2 regions of the Robertmurraya beringensis genome follow, and region 1 is predicted to be linked to the other one. Evidence: a T-box and tRNA genes for the amino acid it is inferred to sense, from the RefSeq annotation. Region 1 holds a T-box; the other holds one or more tRNA genes.
The links. The T-box of region 1 lies ahead of serS (serine--tRNA ligase). A T-box ahead of a tRNA ligase gene usually reads a tRNA of that ligase, here a tRNA-Ser.
Positions count from the first base shown of each region.

Region 2: it encodes a tRNA-Ser, which carries the amino acid that the T-box ahead of serS (serine--tRNA ligase) is inferred to sense. The anticodon was not compared.

Region 1 is NZ_JBHLUU010000002.1:7,989-14,867, forward strand. It holds gene serS (serine--tRNA ligase) at 25-1,299, opposite strand; T-box leader at 1,350-1,570, opposite strand; gene pdxT (pyridoxal 5'-phosphate synthase glutaminase subunit PdxT) at 1,629-2,207, opposite strand; gene pdxS (pyridoxal 5'-phosphate synthase lyase subunit PdxS) at 2,218-3,099, opposite strand; gene ACFFHF_RS00380 (serine hydrolase) at 3,290-4,618, opposite strand; gene guaB (IMP dehydrogenase) at 4,792-6,258, opposite strand; gene ACFFHF_RS00390 (YaaC family protein) at 6,370-6,879, shown strand, end outside.
Region 2 is NZ_JBHLUU010000009.1:141-11,021, reverse strand. It holds gene ACFFHF_RS01275 (glycogen/starch/alpha-glucan phosphorylase) at 1-2,289, opposite strand, end outside; gene glgA (glycogen synthase GlgA) at 2,279-3,730, opposite strand; gene ACFFHF_RS01265 (GlgC family sugar phosphate nucleotidyltransferase) at 3,727-4,746, opposite strand; gene ACFFHF_RS01260 (glucose-1-phosphate adenylyltransferase) at 4,739-5,935, opposite strand; gene glgB (1,4-alpha-glucan branching protein GlgB) at 5,883-7,820, opposite strand; tRNA gene ACFFHF_RS01250 (tRNA-Glu) at 8,442-8,513, opposite strand; tRNA gene ACFFHF_RS01245 (tRNA-Ser) at 8,517-8,607, opposite strand; tRNA gene ACFFHF_RS01240 (tRNA-Asn) at 8,611-8,686, opposite strand; tRNA gene ACFFHF_RS01235 (tRNA-Ile) at 8,722-8,798, opposite strand; tRNA gene ACFFHF_RS01230 (tRNA-Gly) at 8,804-8,877, opposite strand; tRNA gene ACFFHF_RS01225 (tRNA-His) at 8,888-8,963, opposite strand; tRNA gene ACFFHF_RS01220 (tRNA-Phe) at 8,985-9,060, opposite strand; tRNA gene ACFFHF_RS01215 (tRNA-Asp) at 9,200-9,275, opposite strand; tRNA gene ACFFHF_RS01210 (tRNA-Met) at 9,313-9,386, opposite strand; tRNA gene ACFFHF_RS01205 (tRNA-Ser) at 9,403-9,495, opposite strand; tRNA gene ACFFHF_RS01200 (tRNA-Ile) at 9,508-9,584, opposite strand; tRNA gene ACFFHF_RS01195 (tRNA-Met) at 9,608-9,684, opposite strand; tRNA gene ACFFHF_RS01190 (tRNA-Ala) at 9,741-9,813, opposite strand; tRNA gene ACFFHF_RS01185 (tRNA-Pro) at 9,828-9,904, opposite strand; tRNA gene ACFFHF_RS01180 (tRNA-Arg) at 9,918-9,994, opposite strand; tRNA gene ACFFHF_RS01175 (tRNA-Leu) at 10,064-10,152, opposite strand; tRNA gene ACFFHF_RS01170 (tRNA-Gly) at 10,165-10,239, opposite strand; tRNA gene ACFFHF_RS01165 (tRNA-Leu) at 10,275-10,356, opposite strand; tRNA gene ACFFHF_RS01160 (tRNA-Lys) at 10,403-10,478, opposite strand; tRNA gene ACFFHF_RS01155 (tRNA-Thr) at 10,487-10,562, opposite strand; tRNA gene ACFFHF_RS01150 (tRNA-Val) at 10,635-10,710, opposite strand; rRNA gene rrf (5S ribosomal RNA) at 10,717-10,832, opposite strand.

The DNA of each region.
Region 1 (6,879 bases):
CCGCTTAATTTACAACCGTTAGTCTTATTTTATCACTTCACGGTTCCCCATATACGGACGTAACACTTCTGGAATGACCACACTGCCATCCGCTTGCTGGAAGTTTTCTAGGATCGCCGCCACCGTACGACCAATTGCTAGACCTGAACCGTTCAGTGTATGCACAGCCTCTGGTTTTCCTTTCGCTTCACGTCTAAAACGAATATTAGCTCGACGTGCTTGGAAGCTCTCAAAGTTACTACAAGAAGAAATCTCACGATACGTTTCATAACTCGGAATCCAAACTTCAATATCGTATTTCTTCGCTGCCGTAAAGCCAAGATCTCCCGTACACATGCTTAATACACGATATGGAAGTCCCAAAAGCTGTAATACCTTTTCCGCATGACCTGTTAATTTTTCAAGCTCTTCGTAAGAATACTCTGGCTTAACAAACTTTACAAGCTCCACTTTGTTAAACTGATGTTGGCGAATCAAACCTCTTGTATCTCTACCTGCAGATCCTGCCTCAGAACGGAAACATGCGCTAAAGGCTGCATAGTTAATAGGTAAATCCTCACTACTTAAAATTTCATCACGATGTAAATTCGTTACGGGAACTTCTGCTGTTGGAATTAAGAAAAAATCCTCGCTTTCAATTCGGAAGGCATCTTCTTCAAATTTCGGAAGCTGTCCAGTTCCAGTCATACTTGCACGGTTTACAATGTACGGAGGTAGAACCTCTTCATAACCATGCTCTTCTGTATGCAAATCAAGCATAAAATTAAACAAGGCACGCTCTAATTTAGCACCTAAACCCTTATAAAAAACGAAACGGCTTCCCGTCACTTTGCCCGCTCGTTCAAAGTCAACGATTCCAAGACCATCTGCTACATCCCAATGCGGCTTTGGTTCAAATTCAAAGCTAGGAATCTCTCCCCATTTACGAATCTCAACGTTATCATCCTCTGTTTCACCAACAGGAACACTTTCATGCGGGATATTCGGAATGCTAAGTAGAAGCTTTTCCAATGTTTCCTCCACGTCTCGTAAATGATCATCTAATCCTTTAATTTTATCTCCTACTTCTTTCATCTCAGCAATTAATTGATCTGCATCCTTCTTTTCTCTCTTAAGTACTGCCACTTGTTGAGAAACTTCGTTACGCTTACTTTTCAACTGCTCTACTTCTAAAATTAACTCTCTACGAGTACGATCCAACTCTTCAAATTTACCTAGATCTGTTAAATCCTCTCCACGATGCTGAAGCTTTGCCTTCACTTCTTCAAAATTAGCACGCAAAAATTTTAAATCTAACATATTGCTTCCTCCTTTATCATTTTCAGCAAACAAAAAACTCCCGTCCCTATAAAAGGGACGAGAGTTACCCGCGTTGCCACCCTAGTTGAAGGTATCATTCACCTTCCACCTTAAATAAATAACGGTTTTTAACCGGAAGTATTTACTCACAATCTAAGCTTTCCATACTTCACTCAAGGATGGATTCACAAGCACCATTTACCGATTTCCACCAACCATCGGCTCTCTTTAAAATAGCTCTCCTGCTACTAGTTCCTCTCAATGCATTACAATTATTTATTTTTATAGTACTTTACTACAATTATTTCCAAGATGCAACCGGATTATATTTATTTTTTCGCTTCTTTTACCATATTGATAAAATACTGCGTGATACGGTGATCTTCCGTTAATTCTGGATGAAAGGAGCAACCAAGGAATTGTCCTTCTCTAGCAAAAACAATGCGATTTTCATGCTTCGCGAGGATTTCAACATTCTCACCTGCAGCAACAATATGTGGGGCACGAATAAAGACGGCTGGATAGTTTTCACCAACACCAGCAATATCTAAATCTGCTTCAAAGCTTTCACGTTGGCGTCCAAATGAGTTTCGCTCTACTCTTACATCCATCGCACCAATATGAGGTTGATCGTAACCAACAAGCTCCTTCGCCATTAAGATAAGTCCTGCACAAGTTCCGAACATTGGTTTTCCTGACTGCGCAAACTCCTTAAGGCTCCCCATAAAATCGTACTTATCGATTAAGCGGCGCATCGTTGTACTTTCTCCACCAGGCATAATCAACCCATCTACTTCTTCTAGCTGCTCTTTTGTTTTGATTACAACAGCTTCTGCCCCACTCTCTTCAATGGAGCGTATATGCTCACGTACAGCCCCCTGAAGGCCTAGTACTCCTACTTTAACCATTTTGTTCACCTTACCATCCACGGTCTTGCATACGAGCTTCTGGAGCTAAAGAAGAGATTTCAATCCCCTTCATTGGCGTTCCAAGCTCCTTTGAAAGCTCAGCAATTAGTTTGTAGTCTTGGTAATGTGTTGTTGCTTCTACAATCGCACGAGCAAACTTAGCTGGGTTATCTGATTTAAAGATTCCAGATCCTACGAATACTCCATCAGCACCTAGCTCCATCATTAAAGCAGCATCTGCAGGCGTTGCAACCCCACCAGCTGCGAAGTTAACAACCGGTAAACGTCCTAACTCCTTAATTTGAAGAAGTAGCTCAAATGGCGCTCCTAGAAGCTTAGCTTCTGTCATAAGCTCGTCCACATTCATTCCGACCACTTTACGTACTTGAGCATTTACTTGACGAATGTGACGAACAGCCTCTACGATATTCCCAGTTCCTGGTTCACCTTTTGTACGAAGCATAGAAGCTCCTTCACCAATACGACGAGCAGCTTCCCCAAGGTCACGACATCCACATACAAAAGGAACGGTAAAGTCACTCTTGTACAGATGATATTCCTCGTCAGCTGGTGTTAATACTTCACTTTCATCAATGTAGTCAACACCCATTGCTTCTAAAATACGAGCCTCTACAATATGACCAATACGTGCTTTAGCCATGACAGGAATAGAAACAGCATTCATTACTTCTTCCATAATGCGTGGATCTGCCATACGAGCTACTCCACCAGCCGCACGAATATCTGAAGGCACTCTTTCAAGCGCCATAACTGCAACCGCACCTGCTTCTTCAGCAATTTTTGCTTGCTCTGCGTTAACAACGTCCATAATGACGCCGCCTTTTTGCATTTCTGCCATACCACGTTTAACTCGATCTGTACCTGTTTTCATACTTGATCCCCTTTCATTATTACCATCTACATTAGATGGGTAAATTATGTCTCCATATGTAGCTACTAAAAAAAGGAAAGCATAACGAATTCAATCGAAATTAATCTTTTTCCCTATTCGTAAATAAACAATAAAAAGAGCTTCCTGTCAAGACAGGAAGCTCTTATTTACGAGGAAATAATCTCTTTATTTAAAATATTCCTTTAACAGCTGAAGAGGCACTGTCCCATAGGTTTCCAAAAAAGCCCCCAACTCCGCGCATCATTAAAACAAACCAGTTGGCTTTTTCTACATCCTCTGTAGCGATCACATCAACCGTAATTTGCTTTTGGCCAGATTCAGTTAGGAACCCTAACCCTTCACCTTCGATAGGCTCAATCGTGAGTGTTCCTACCTTATCACCTTTTTTTACTGGAGCTGTTAGCTCTCCGTCTTCATTCAACTTATCTTCATCCAATTTTAAGACCGTTTTGTATTGGTCCTTTTCTCCATTTTTAACAACCATGGAGATGCTTTCCTTTGACTCAATAGATACCTCGTCTTCTTTCCCTTTTGTTACGGGTAACGTTTTTTGTCCCTTAACTTGATATCCTTCTTTAACTATTTCTTCTTCCGTAAAGTTACCGAACGCATAATCTAATATTTTTCTCATTTCTGTAAAACGTTCGTCCTTTGTTGCAGCTTTCATCACAACTGCAATCACACGTTGTCCATCTTTCTCAGCGGTTGCGGTAAACCCAGCACCAGCAAAGTCAGTTGAGCCGGTCTTTAATCCATCTACCCCTGTATATTCAAAAATAAGACCTGGGAGCATCCAGTTAAAGTTCTTATATGTTCGACCATCTCTGAATTGAAGTTCAGGCATTTTAGCTGTTTCAATGACCTCAGGATAATCATTAATTAAATGGTAAGCAAGCTTAGCTGTTGCTCTAGCTGACATCACATTTTCTTCATCAGCCCCACCAGCTGGGTGATTCCCTAACAAACTGCTGTTATTAAGTCCGCTCGAATTGACAAACTTATAATCCTCTAATTGTAGTTCTTCAGCCTTTTTATTCATAAGTGTGATGAAATTTGTTTCAGAACCCGCCATTAATTCTGCTAAAGCAACCGTGGCAGCATTCCCAGAATGAATGGCCATTGCTTGATAAAGCTCTTCAACCGTATAATCTTCTCCTTCAGTTAACCCAACATTGGATAGACCAGGCGCTGCTGATAGTTCATGAACATACGCGTTAATTTTTACTTTTTGATCCCATTTAATCTTACCTTCAGCAATGGCTTCAAGTAGCAGGTATTCGGTCATCATTTTCGACATAGATGCCACACCTAGGACAACATCTATATTTTTTGCATAAAGAATCTTCCCAGTCTCTGCATCAAGTAGAATGGCTGCTTCCGCCGTAATTCCAAGTGGATCCTCTTCTGCCTTTACGGGTGATACACTTGTTGCAAACGATAATGTGAATGCTATTGTCAAGGTCATTACCCAGATTGAAATGTTTTTTAAACGATACAATGAACTTACCTCCATCTTTGTCAATTACTCTATTAAAATCATTTCGACATGATTCTATATTTTTTGCACCTTGTACAGTTTACCATATAAATTACAAAAAAAATAGACAGAGAAAGGTCACTCTGTCTTGTAAAAATACTTGTAATCTCTTCGTTCTAAAGTCTCAGGAAATCTTAAGAAAGTGAGTAGTTAGGTGCTTCTTTCGTGATTTGAACATCATGTGGATGACTTTCACGAAGACCTGCTCCTGTCATTCGAATGAACTTTGAGTTTTCTCTGAGTTCTTGTAAATTCTTTGTTCCACAATACCCCATTCCAGAACGTAATCCACCAACCAATTGGTAAATCGTATCTGTTAATGGTCCCTTGTATGGAAGGCGTCCTTCTATACCCTCTGGAACAAACTTCTTATTGTCTTCTTGGAAATAACGGTCCTTTGACCCCTTTTCCATTGCTGCTACTGAACCCATACCACGGTAGACTTTGAAACGTCTGCCTTGGAAGATTTCTGTTTCTCCTGGGCTTTCTGTCACACCAGCTAATAAGCTTCCAAGCATAACAGCATGTCCACCAGCTGCTAAAGCTTTTACAATATCTCCAGAGTATTTAATTCCTCCATCAGCGATAACTGCTTTTCCATGCTTTCTAGCTTCTGTTGCACAATCGTATACTGCTGTGATTTGCGGTACACCTACACCTGCAACTACTCTTGTTGTACAGATAGATCCTGGTCCAATACCCACTTTCACGATATCTGCCCCAGCTTCGATTAGCTCTCTTGTTGCTTCTGCTGTCGCTACATTCCCTGCAATGATGGCTATTTCCGGGAATGCCTCTCTAATAGATCTGACCATGTCAATAACGCCTTTAGAGTGACCATGAGCAGTATCTATAACCAGCACATCTACTTGAGCTCTTACTAGCATCTCAGCGCGTTTCATTGTATCTGTTGTTACACCTACTGCTGCACCAACCAATAAACGACCTTGCTCATCTTTTGCCGAATTAGGGAATTCGATTACTTTCTCAATATCTTTAATCGTAATTAATCCTTTAAGTACTCCTTCACTATCAACCAGTGGAAGTTTCTCGATTTTATACTTTTGTAAAATGCTTTCAGCTTCTTCTAAAGTTGTTCCCACAGGAGCTGTAACTAAGTTTTCTTTTGTCATTACATCCGAAATTTTTATCGAGTAGTCTTGGATGAAGCGTAGATCACGATTTGTTAAGATCCCAACTAACTTTTGCTCCTCATCGTTATTTACGATTGGAACACCAGAAATTCGGTATTTCCCCATAAGATGCTCGGCATCAAACACTTGTTGATCAGGAGTCAAAAAGAAAGGATCCGTAATAACTCCACTTTCTGAACGTTTAACCTTGTCCACCTGGTCGGCTTGCTGTTCAATAGACATGTTTTTATGGATAATACCAATTCCACCTTGTCTCGCCATAGCAATCGCCATCTCTGCTTCTGTTACTGTGTCCATACTTGCGCTAATCATTGGAATGTTTAGCTTGATTTTTTCTGTTAAGTGAACTTGTAAACTCACATCTCTAGGAAGTACTTCTGATTTTGCAGGCACTAACAATACATCGTCGAAGGTTAAACCCTCTTTAACAAACTTATTTTCCCACATAAATATTGCCCCCCTACTCGAAAATATTATTAGTAGGTTATCAATTGGTTAAAATACTGTCAAGAACTGTTCAATATGTTTGATTTTTCAATTAATTTGGAGGTTACGAATTTGATTTTCCCTTATGCCAATTTGCACTCATTTTCACTCTTTTTTTCAGCCGATTCGACACAGCATTATTTAAAAAAGTGTTATCAATCTTTAGAGCTTTCAGATGCCGAACAAAAAAGTTATGAAAACTGCTACCCCTTTATTTATTATCTTGAACACGGTCAGGTATATTATGAACAGGCAAGGAACTCACCACTCATCATCCAGCCTATTCTGATCTTCTATGGTCTCGTTCACTTATTGAAAGCATGTATTTTAACTGTAGACCCAAATTATCCTGAAACGACCTCTGTACTTGCTCATGGAGTTTCAACTAGGAAGAGAAAAAAGCAGCAATATCATTTTTTTCAGGATGAAGTGAAGTTTCAGAAGACAGGATTGTTTCCTCATATTGGAGAAAGATTGTTTCACATGAAACAATTGGAAGGGGAAAAAACGACAATGAATGATCTCTTAATGCAAATTCCAGAGCTTACTAGTCTTTTTGAAGAGCTCGTAGGAAAGAGAACT
Region 2 (10,881 bases), on a different contig from region 1:
CCTATTTTGATCAGCATAAGCCTTCCCTACTTCTCTTTGGGCTTCTATATAAGATGAGAAATCACGTAAAACAAAATACTGGTCATTCTCCATTAATAACGAATCATGGATCGGCTCAAACTCATTATCAAGATCGCCAAAATATCCGTTCGTTAACTGATCCACCACTTGGCGAATACGTTTATCATGGTGATAATAGTCGACTGACGTATAGCCGCCATACTGGTAATAATTCATAACTTCTTCCGCTGTTAATCCAAAAATAAATATATTGTCATCGCCTACATGTTCCTTGATTTCAATGTTAGCTCCATCAAGTGTACCTAAGGTAAGTGCACCATTCATCATGAACTTCATATTACCTGTTCCCGAGGCTTCTTTACTAGCAGTCGAAATTTGCTCACTCACATCAGATGCAGGAAAGATTTCTTCAGCTAATGATACACGGTAGTTTTCAAGAAATACTACTTTCAACTTGTCAGATACCGTTTTATCATTATTTATTTTTTCTGCAATGGTATTGATGAGCTTAATAATTTTCTTTGCATAGTAATAACCAGGTGATGCTTTCGCTCCAAACAAGAACGTTCTTGGATACATCTGAAAGCTCGAATCCTCTTTCAAGCGATTATACAAGTACATAATATGAAGAACATTTAAGAGCTGTCGTTTATAAGCGTGCAATCTCTTTACTTGAACATCAAATATAGAAAGAGGATCAACGACTATACCTGTCTTTGCTTTAATTTTTTCTGCAAGTGATTTCTTATTATCCTGCTTGATCTCATACAACTGCTCTAGAAAAGCAGAATCTTGCTGGAAAAATTGAAGCTCTTTTAAATGCTCTGGGTGATTGACCCACTTCGTCCCAATTCCCTCATTGATCAAACTTGTTAGTTTCGGATTGGATTTGATCAGCCAACGTCTGTGGGTAATCCCATTGGTCTTATTATTAAACTTTTCAGGAAATACTTGATAAAATTGGTTCATTTCTCTTTGTTTTAAAATTTCTGTATGAATGGCGGCTACTCCATTTACACTGTATGAACCGACAATCGCCAAATGAGCCATCTTTACTTGGTCATGAGCAATAATTGCCATATCCTCAATTTTTCGCCAATCCCCTGGATACTGTGTCCATAAGTCTTGGCAAAATCTCTCGTTGATTTCATTTACAATCATAAAAATTCGTGGAAGCAACGGTTGGAAAATGCGAACCGGCCATTTTTCTAAAGCTTCTGCTAAAGTTGTATGATTCGTATATGAAATAGTGTTTGTCGTAATATGCCATGCATCTTCCCAACTCATCCCTTCCTCATCAATAAGTACCCTCATTAATTCGGGGATGGCTAATACGGGATGCGTATCATTTATATGCAGACCCACATATTTATGAAAATCTATTAAACTAGCATGTTGTTTCCGATAAGATCTCACAATCGAACGAATACTTGCAGAGACAAGGAAATATTGCTGCTTTAAACGTAGAATCTTTCCTTCATCATGTGTATCATCGGGATATAAAAACTCTGAGATAAGCTCCGTATCGCGCTTATATTTCATAATATCTCGATTTATTGGGTACGGAGTAGTTTCAGCACTCCAAAGGCGTAACGTGTTAACTGTGTCTGTTTGATAACCTACCACTGGAAGGTCATATGGTACAGCCATCACCGTTTCCGCTTCAAGATGGCGAAATTCTAACTTTCCATTATTATTGATCGCTTCTACTCTTCCCCAAAAAGGAACATCTACAGCTAAATCAGCTTTCCTTACTTCCCATACATGGCCATGACGAAGCCATTGTTCAGGTAATTCTACTTGATATCCATCTACGATTTTCTGCTCAAATAAGCCATGCTTATAACGAATACCACATCCATGACCCGGAAGATCTAAAGTTGCAAGAGAATCCATGAAGCAGGCTGCAAGACGTCCTAAGCCGCCATTACCAAGTGCTGCATCTGCTTCCATTTCCTCTAAGTCGCTAAGCTCAATTCCTAGCTCCTTTAGTCCCTCTTCCACTACATCATCAATTCCTAGGTTAAGGAGGTTATGCCTCAAAAGCTTTCCAAGCAAAAATTCAATAGATAAGTAATAGACTTGTTTTTCTTTCTCCGCTCGATAACTTTCATTTGTCTTGATCCAATTTGAGCTTACGTATTCACGGATCATGATTCCTAAAGTATGGTAGTGATCTCTCTTCGTACTTTCTTGAAAGCTTTTTCCGCAAGTCATTTCGAGACGTTGTAAAAACGTTTCCGTGAACATTTCTTTGTTAGAAAACATGAGTTTCACTCCTGGATAAAAGTTGAGCATATAATTGATTATATTTAAAGGCGGACTGTGCCCAGCTGTTATCAATGCTCATTGCATGCTTAACAAGATTATTCCAAACCCGATCATTTTCGTAAAAATGGATGGCACGTTTAATGGTATACAACATATCATGCGCATTAAAATTCTTGAAGGAGAAACCATTTCCCTCTCCTGAGAATTCATCATATGCAAACACGGTGTCATTTAGACCCCCAGTTTCTCGAACGATAGGGATAGCGCCATATCTCATCGCAATCATTTGGCCTAACCCACATGGTTCAAATTTTGAAGGCATGAGAAAAAGATCAGCACCTGCATAAATTTGGTGAGCTAGACCTTCATCAAAACCAATATATGCTTTAAATCGATCTGGATACTGCCGCTCCATGTCTCGAAAGAAATTTTCAAACTCGTCATCCCCCGTTCCAAGAATGAGGAATTGAATCGGCTCAGCCATAATTTCATTAAACACATGTTTAACAAGATCTAATCCTTTTTGTTTTGTTAAACGTGTGACCATAACCATTAATGGAATTTGTGAAGCCTGTGGTAAGCCAAATTGTTTCTGAATGGCCTTTTTATTTACTAGTTTTTGATTACGATGATTGGCATCGTATGTTTTTACAAGAAACGAATCCTTTTCTGGATTATAAAATTCATCATCAATTCCATTTAGAATTCCTTCAAGATCACTTAAACGACTTCTTAGCAATCCATCCAGCTTTTCACCATAGTACTCCGTTTGTATTTCGTCCATATATGTAGGACTAACGGTAGTAATTCGATCAGACGCAATAAGTGCTGCTTTCATAAAATTTATGTTTCCATAAAACTCAAGTTGATCGGTATTAAAATATGAATCATCTAAATCAAATAAATCCTTTAAAGCTTCCTTAGGCATAATACCTTGGAATCCAAGATTATGAATCGTAAATACTGTTCTCATAAATCCATAGCCGTTTTTCTTTTGATATTCCGTTTTTAGTAAGAAAGGAATCATTCCTGTATGCCAATCATGGCAATGAATGACATCTGGATAATAATCTAGTATACGCACCGCTTCAAGCACGGCACGGTTAAAGAAAGCAAACCGCTCACCATCGTCAAAATAACCGTACAAGGAATCTCTCTTAAAATAGTATTCATTATCTATAAAATAATAAGTAATTCCATCATGGACATACTCTTCAATACCACAATATTGTTCTCTCCAGCCAACATTCACAATCAACTCATGTTTTTTAGTCATCTTTTCACGTATTGCTTGAGGAATGGTACCGTATTTCGGCATCATTACTCTTACATCTGTACCAAGTCTTTTCAATTCTTTAGGTAAAGATCCTGCTACATCTGCTAACCCTCCGGATTTAACGAAAGGTACACATTCCGAAACTGCGAATAAAACTTTCACGAATTCATCAACGCCCCTTGTACTGTTCCTTTACGAACCACATATGGTAAATCCTTTGTTCCATACATCATTGTTCCATCATTTACCTTAACATCTTTATCTAAAACAACCGAATCTAATACGCAATTTTCACCAATTTGACATTTTTGCATGATGATGCTGTTTTTTATTACCGTTCCCTTGCCAATTTTTACAGCACGAGAAATAATACTATTTTCAACGGTTCCTTCAATTAAGCAGCCATTGGCAATGACTGAATTTTTCACCGTAGCTCCTGTAAAGTACCGAGTAGGTGGCTCATCCTTTACTTTTGTATACACTGGCTGATTCTTTAAAAAGAGCTCCTTCCAAATGGATGGATTTAATAGCTTCATACTTTCATTAAAATACGTTGTAATCGAGTCGATCATCACTGCGTATCCTTTGAATTCATAATGGCATTGACGATAAGGACTGTTAATATCTGTTACAACATCTCTCATACATGTATATCCCGTTTGCTCTCTTGTCTCAAAAAGTTCTACTAAAAGAGATTTTTTCATTAAAAACATATGAAGAGATCGTCCGTCTTTTCTTATTTCTGTAATATCACAGCCGCTCTTGATATGCCAATCGAGAATAGGTTCAAAATTCATACTACAAACAGTAAAGCAGTTTGAGATGAGGGCATACTGTTGGTTACTACGATCAAAGTAATCTTTATTGGCAGCAAAATGATTAAATGAAGTTATTTCTTTTTCTTCTGCAGGAGCAGGAAAAAAGAATAACCCATCTCGCTTACGATTTAAGTCCCAATCCTTTCCAGACCCCAAATGATCCATTAAGGAACGGTATTGATTCTTCGGAAAAATCGCCACACTCTTTATTCCAGAATTGACCATGTTTGAAAGAACAAAATCTATTAATCGATAACGTCCTCCAAATGGTACTGCAGCTAAAGAACGATGTTGGATTAGATCCTCTAATCCTTTTTGATATGTTGTTGCATCTATTACTCCAAGCAGCTTTCTATCCATCCTTACCCCTCATCTCCTCATTTATTTGTTCTCTATTCTCTGTATTTAAAGGGTTTGAAGCATATCCCTCTGTTACTAAAACAATATCATCCTCCGCATCTGGCAAAGCACGAATAATTGTTCCATCTGGTATAACCATCTCCGACGGGACGATCGCCTTTTCAATAAACACATTTTTTCCAATCACTGCATCAGGCATGATAACTGATTCTTTAATATAGGCTCCTTTTTCAACCTTTACTCCTTGAAAAAGTACCGATTTTTCAATCTCTCCTTCAATTACACAACCTTCATTAATGAGTGAATCATTGACGAGTGCATCATTTGAGATAAACTGTGGTGGTTGATTTGGATTTACTGAATAAATTCTCCAAGTATAATCAAATAAATCTAATCCACATTTATCATCTAGGAGATCCATATTTGCTTCCCAAAGACTACGTACAGTCCCAACATCCTTCCAATAACCACTAAACGGATAAGCAAATAATTTCTTCTGGTCTGATAATAAGGTTGGGAGAATATCCTTTCCAAAATCATGACTTGACTCAGGAAGAACAGCATCCTTTTCCAAATACCCTTTTAAAACAGACCATTTAAAAATGTAAATCCCCATAGAGGCTAGATTGTTCTTCGGATTCGCAGGTTTTTCATCAAATTCGACAACCTTCATATCACTATCCGTATTTAAAATACCGAATCGACTTGCTTCATCCCAAGGCACTTCAATCACTGAAATGGTAGCATCAGCATCTCTAGCAATATGGAAATCTAGCATTAACTCATAATTCATTTTGTATATATGGTCTCCGGACAGAATGAGTACATATTCCGGATCATATTGAATTAAATAATTTAAATTTTGATAGATGGCACAAGCAGTACCTGTATACCATCTCATCTCCTTGGACTCACTATAAGGTGGAAGAACAGTCACCCCACCATTTTTTCGATCCAAGTCCCATGCACTTCCAATTCCAATATACGAGTTTAACACTAGTGGTTGATACTGAGTAAGGACACCCACCGTATCAATTCCTGAGTTCGTACAATTGCTCAAAGTAAAATCAATGATTCGGTACTTCCCTCCAAACGGTACAGCTGGTTTTGCTAAATTTGAAGTTAAGGAATGTAACCTACTTCCTTGCCCTCCTGCTAACAGCATAGCTACGCACTTCTTCTTTGCCATTTCCTTTTCTCTCCTTTCGATGTTTAACTGGACGCAATATAGAAACCCCAAATGGAGGTATCCTCATCATAATGTGATGCTCTCTTCCATGAAACTCTTCATCAATCGCTTCTAGTGGCTTTTTATTAATTACACCGGACCCTCCAAAATCAACCGCATCTGTATTCAATATTTCTCGATACGTTCCCTCTTTTGGAACACCGATTTTATAATCTTCATATGTCTTTTCTGTAAAATTACACACGATGACCAATGGATCTCCTTCTTCCCCTTTTCTAACAAAAGAGAAAATCGATTGATCACGGTTATTTACATCAATCCACTCAAATCCTTCATGTAAATGATCAAGCTCATATAAAGGTTTATTGCGCTTATACACCTTGATCAATTCTTTTACAAAAAGATTCATTTTTCCATGCATCTCATAATCTAATAAATGCCAATCCAATTCCTCTTCATCTTTCCATTCAGAGAACTGACCTAACTCAAATCCCATGAACAGAAGTTTTTTCCCTGGATGTCCAAACATATATGTTAATAGTAGCCTTAGTTGAGCAAATTTTTGCCAATAATCTCCTGGCATTTTATCAAGTAACGATTTCTTTCCATGAACAACTTCGTCATGTGAAAATGGAAGGATATAATTCTCCGAAAATGCATAAAGAAGGGAGAAGCTGACTTTATCGTGAAATTGTGAGCGTTCATTTGACCCTTTTTCCATATAGGAAAGCATGTCGTTCATCCAGCCCATATTCCATTTGTAGTTAAAACCTAATCCACCGTAGTGAGTTGGGGAAGTTACCTGTGGCCAATCAGTAGAGTCCTCGGCAATCATCAATAGGTTTGAATCATATTGATATACAATTTGATTTAACTTCTTTAAAAATGCAATACCAAATTCATTTACTCGTTGACCATCTGAATTAGGCCAATAAATGATGTTTGAAACTGCATCTACGCGAAATCCGTCCACATGAAAGTATTCCATCCAAAACAATGCATTAGAAATTAAGAAACTCTGTACCTCTGTTTTACTTAAGTCGAAATTAGCAGTACCCCAAGTGTAATTTTCACGATCAATCTCTGTCTCATATTCATAAACCCAAGATCCATCAAATCGGTGTAATCCGTGGGCGTCTTTACAGAAATGACCTGGTACCCAATCCATAATTACTCCAATATGATTTTGGTGACATTGATCAATAAAATACATCAGATCATGAGGGGTTCCATAACGGCTAGTAACGGAAAAATATCCTGTTCCTTGATAGCCCCAAGATATATCTAAAGGGTGTTCCACTAATGGCAATAGCTCAATATGAGTAAATCCGTGGTCAAGTACATAAGGAATGACCTCATCAGCTAATTCACGATACGTTAAAAAGCTGCCGTCCTCTTTCTTTTTCCATGATCCAACATGCATCTCATAGATAACAGTAGGACTTGAATACACTTTGTTTTTCTCTTTTTTCTGAAGCCATTTTTGATCGTTCCATTGGAAACCATCTAAGGGGTAACAAATGGATGCTGTTTTTGGCCGTTCTTCAGAGAAAAACGCATAAGGATCAGATTTCAATAATACTTCTCCCGTGGATGTATGAATTTCATATTTATAAAGGCAGCCCGTTAAATCCTGCTCAACAATGAGCATCCAAACTCCTTCATCATTCACCTTTTTAAATTCATAACCACTTCCATTCCAATTGTTTACATCACTAGCAAGAGATACTTTTGTTGCGTTTGGTGCCCACACGCAAAATCTCGTGCATGTCTTTTCATCAATAGTAAGAACATGGGCTCCAAACAAACGGTAACATTCAAAGAAATTACCCTCATGAAATAAATGAAGCTGGTATTCAGTTGGATGAATCAAATCCAAAATCATTCTACTCCCTACCTATTCATTAGTTTTGTACATTACTTTTACTGTATAATTCTTGCCAATCTTTCAAATCCCTTTTTAATTTTTCTGACAATTAACTCTCCATTTCGACACAATTAGCTATTAGACATATGATTTCGACGGCATTCATCCCTTTAACGCAGCAAACTGCAAAAAATGATAGAAATTATTTTTTAATAGATAATAAATTTTATGATGCAGATATAGAGATATATGCTAATTATTTGGTTGTAATGAATAAAATGTGTATTTTGAATTATGAAATAATTGAATTTAGAATAATATATTTAAGAGGATTTCTTTGTGTGAAAAGGTCATTTTTATGCTGAAAAATGAAAGGGTTTTCATTCATTTGTCGAAAATTGGAAACCTTAACAATTGGTTAGAGGACATTTAATAGAAGAGATAAATAAACCCTCTATTGATAGTAAATTGTCATCAATAGAGGGTTAGTAGAAGAGTTAAGAACAGATACCCTTGCACCTGGAAAAAGACGCAAAGAGGTATTCTTTAATATGGTTAGTTAATTACTTCTGATATCATTAACTAGTGAAGAACTTACCAAATAGAAAAAAACATTGAACAAATGTTCAATGTTTTTTATGACCCCTACGGGATTCGAACCCGTGTTACCGCCGTGAAAGGGCGGTGTCTTAACCGCTTGACCAAGGGGCCATATGGCGGAGAAGGAGGGATTTGAACCCTCGCGCCGGTTACCCGACCTACACCCTTAGCAGGGGCGCCTCTTCAGCCTCTTGAGTACTTCCCCATATGGCTCCACAGACAGGACTCGAACCTGTGACCGTTCGGTTAACAGCCGAATGCTCTACCAACTGAGCTACTGTGGAATATTGGTAAGTTTTTTAGGTAGTGCAAAAAGTTCTGGTGGGCCTAAATGGACTCGAACCATCGACCTCACGCTTATCAGGCGTGCGCTCTAACCAGCTGAGCTATAGGCCCTTAAATGGAGCGGGTGATGAGAATCGAACTCACGACATCAGCTTGGAAGGCTGAGGTTTTACCATTAAACTACACCCGCAAAAATATTATGGGGCGACTGATGGGAATTGAACCCACGAATGCCGGAACCACAATCCGGTGCGTTAACCACTTCGCCACAATCGCCATAATTATATTGAAAATAAATGGTGGCTCAGGACGGAATCGAACCGCCGACACAAGGATTTTCAGTCCTTTGCTCTACCAACTGAGCTACTGAGCCATACTTAAGATAATACCCTAGATAAAGTTATGTTTCGTCCTTCGTCCCGATTTTCAATCGGTACGCTGGCTGTTTTGCTTTGTAGCTTATTCATCGTGCTCTACCGACTGAGCTACTGAGCCAACTTTGAATTATTTAATGGCGGTCCCGACCGGGATCGAACCGGCGATCTCCTGCGTGACAGGCAGGCATGTTAACCGCTACACCACGGGACCAGAGTTTTTTCAAGTTTCCTTGAAAATAACTTTTTAATTGCGGGGACAGGATTTGAACCTGCGACCTTCGGGTTATGAGCCCGACGAGCTACCAGACTGCTCCACCCCGCGACGATATTAAATTATATGGAGGAGGTAGAGGGATTCGAACCCCCGCGCGGTTTGACCCGCCTGTCGGTTTTCAAGACCGATCCCTTCAGCCGGACTTGGGTATACCTCCAAATATCGTAAATGGTGGACCTTGTAGGACTCGAACCTACGACCGGACGGTTATGAGCCGTCTGCTCTAACCAGCTGAGCTAAAGGTCCAAGGATAACTAATTTAGTAATTTTGGTAGCGGCGGAGGGGATCGAACCCCCGACCTCACGGGTATGAACCGTACGCTCTAGCCAGCTGAGCTACACCGCCAAATTTAATTTAATGAAGATTTTTTCACTACACTACGTTTCGTGAAAAAATCTAAGTGGAGCCTAGCGGGATCGAACCGCTGACCTCCTGCGTGCAAGGCAGGCGCTCTCCCAGCTGAGCTAAGGCCCCATAATAAAGTTAGATGGTCGGGAAGACAGGATTCGAACCTGCGACCCCTTGGTCCCAAACCAAGTGCTCTACCAAGCTGAGCTACTCCCCGTTTAAATCTAATATGGCGCGCCCGAAAGGAGTCGAACCCATAACCTTCTGATCCGTAGTCAGACGCTCTATCCAATTGAGCTACGGGCGCATTATTTTAATTTACTCTCAAAGTAACAAGATAGTTTAATGGAAGGATATTTTACTTTGTAAAAATCCTTGGTGCCGAGGACCGGAATCGAACCGGTACGGTAGTCACCTACCGCAGGATTTTAAGTCCTGTGCGTCTGCCAGTTCCGCCACCCCGGCAAAAGAAGTTCTTGGAGCGGAAGACGGGATTCGAACCCGCGACCCCAACCTTGGCAAGGTTGTATTCTACCACTGAACTACTTCCGCAAATAATAAGTTATTTTGCTAGAGAAAAACTTAAGTGCGGGTGAAGGGAGTCGAACCCCCACGCCTTGCGGCGCTAGATCCTAAGTCTAGTGCGTCTGCCAATTCCGCCACACCCGCATAAATATTAATTAATGGAAAGTTATTTTGCTGAAGCAAAAAACTTTGGTGAGCCATGAAGGACTCGAACCTTCGACCCTCTGATTAAAAGTCAGATGCTCTACCGACTGAGCTAATGGCTCGTACTAAATGGTGCCGGTGAGAGGACTTGAACCCCCAACCTACTGATTACAAGTCAGTTGCTCTACCAATTGAGCTACGCCGGCGAGAAAAGGAATAATATTTTTACTGAGTGAATTTTTAATGGATGATTATTTTTCACTTAGTGAAAAAAATCTTGGTGGAGGATGACGGGATCGAACCGCCGACCCCCTGCTTGTAAGGCAGGTGCTCTCCCAGCTGAGCTAATCCTCCATTAACGCCTGGCGACGTCCTACTCTCACAGAGGGAAACCCTCAACTACCATCGGCGCTGAAAAGCTTAACTTCCGTGTTCGGTATGGGAACGGGTGTGACCTTTTCGCTATCGCCACCAGACTATTTATGCGACACTATTTATTATAATAGTTTTTCACAATTTTTCAAG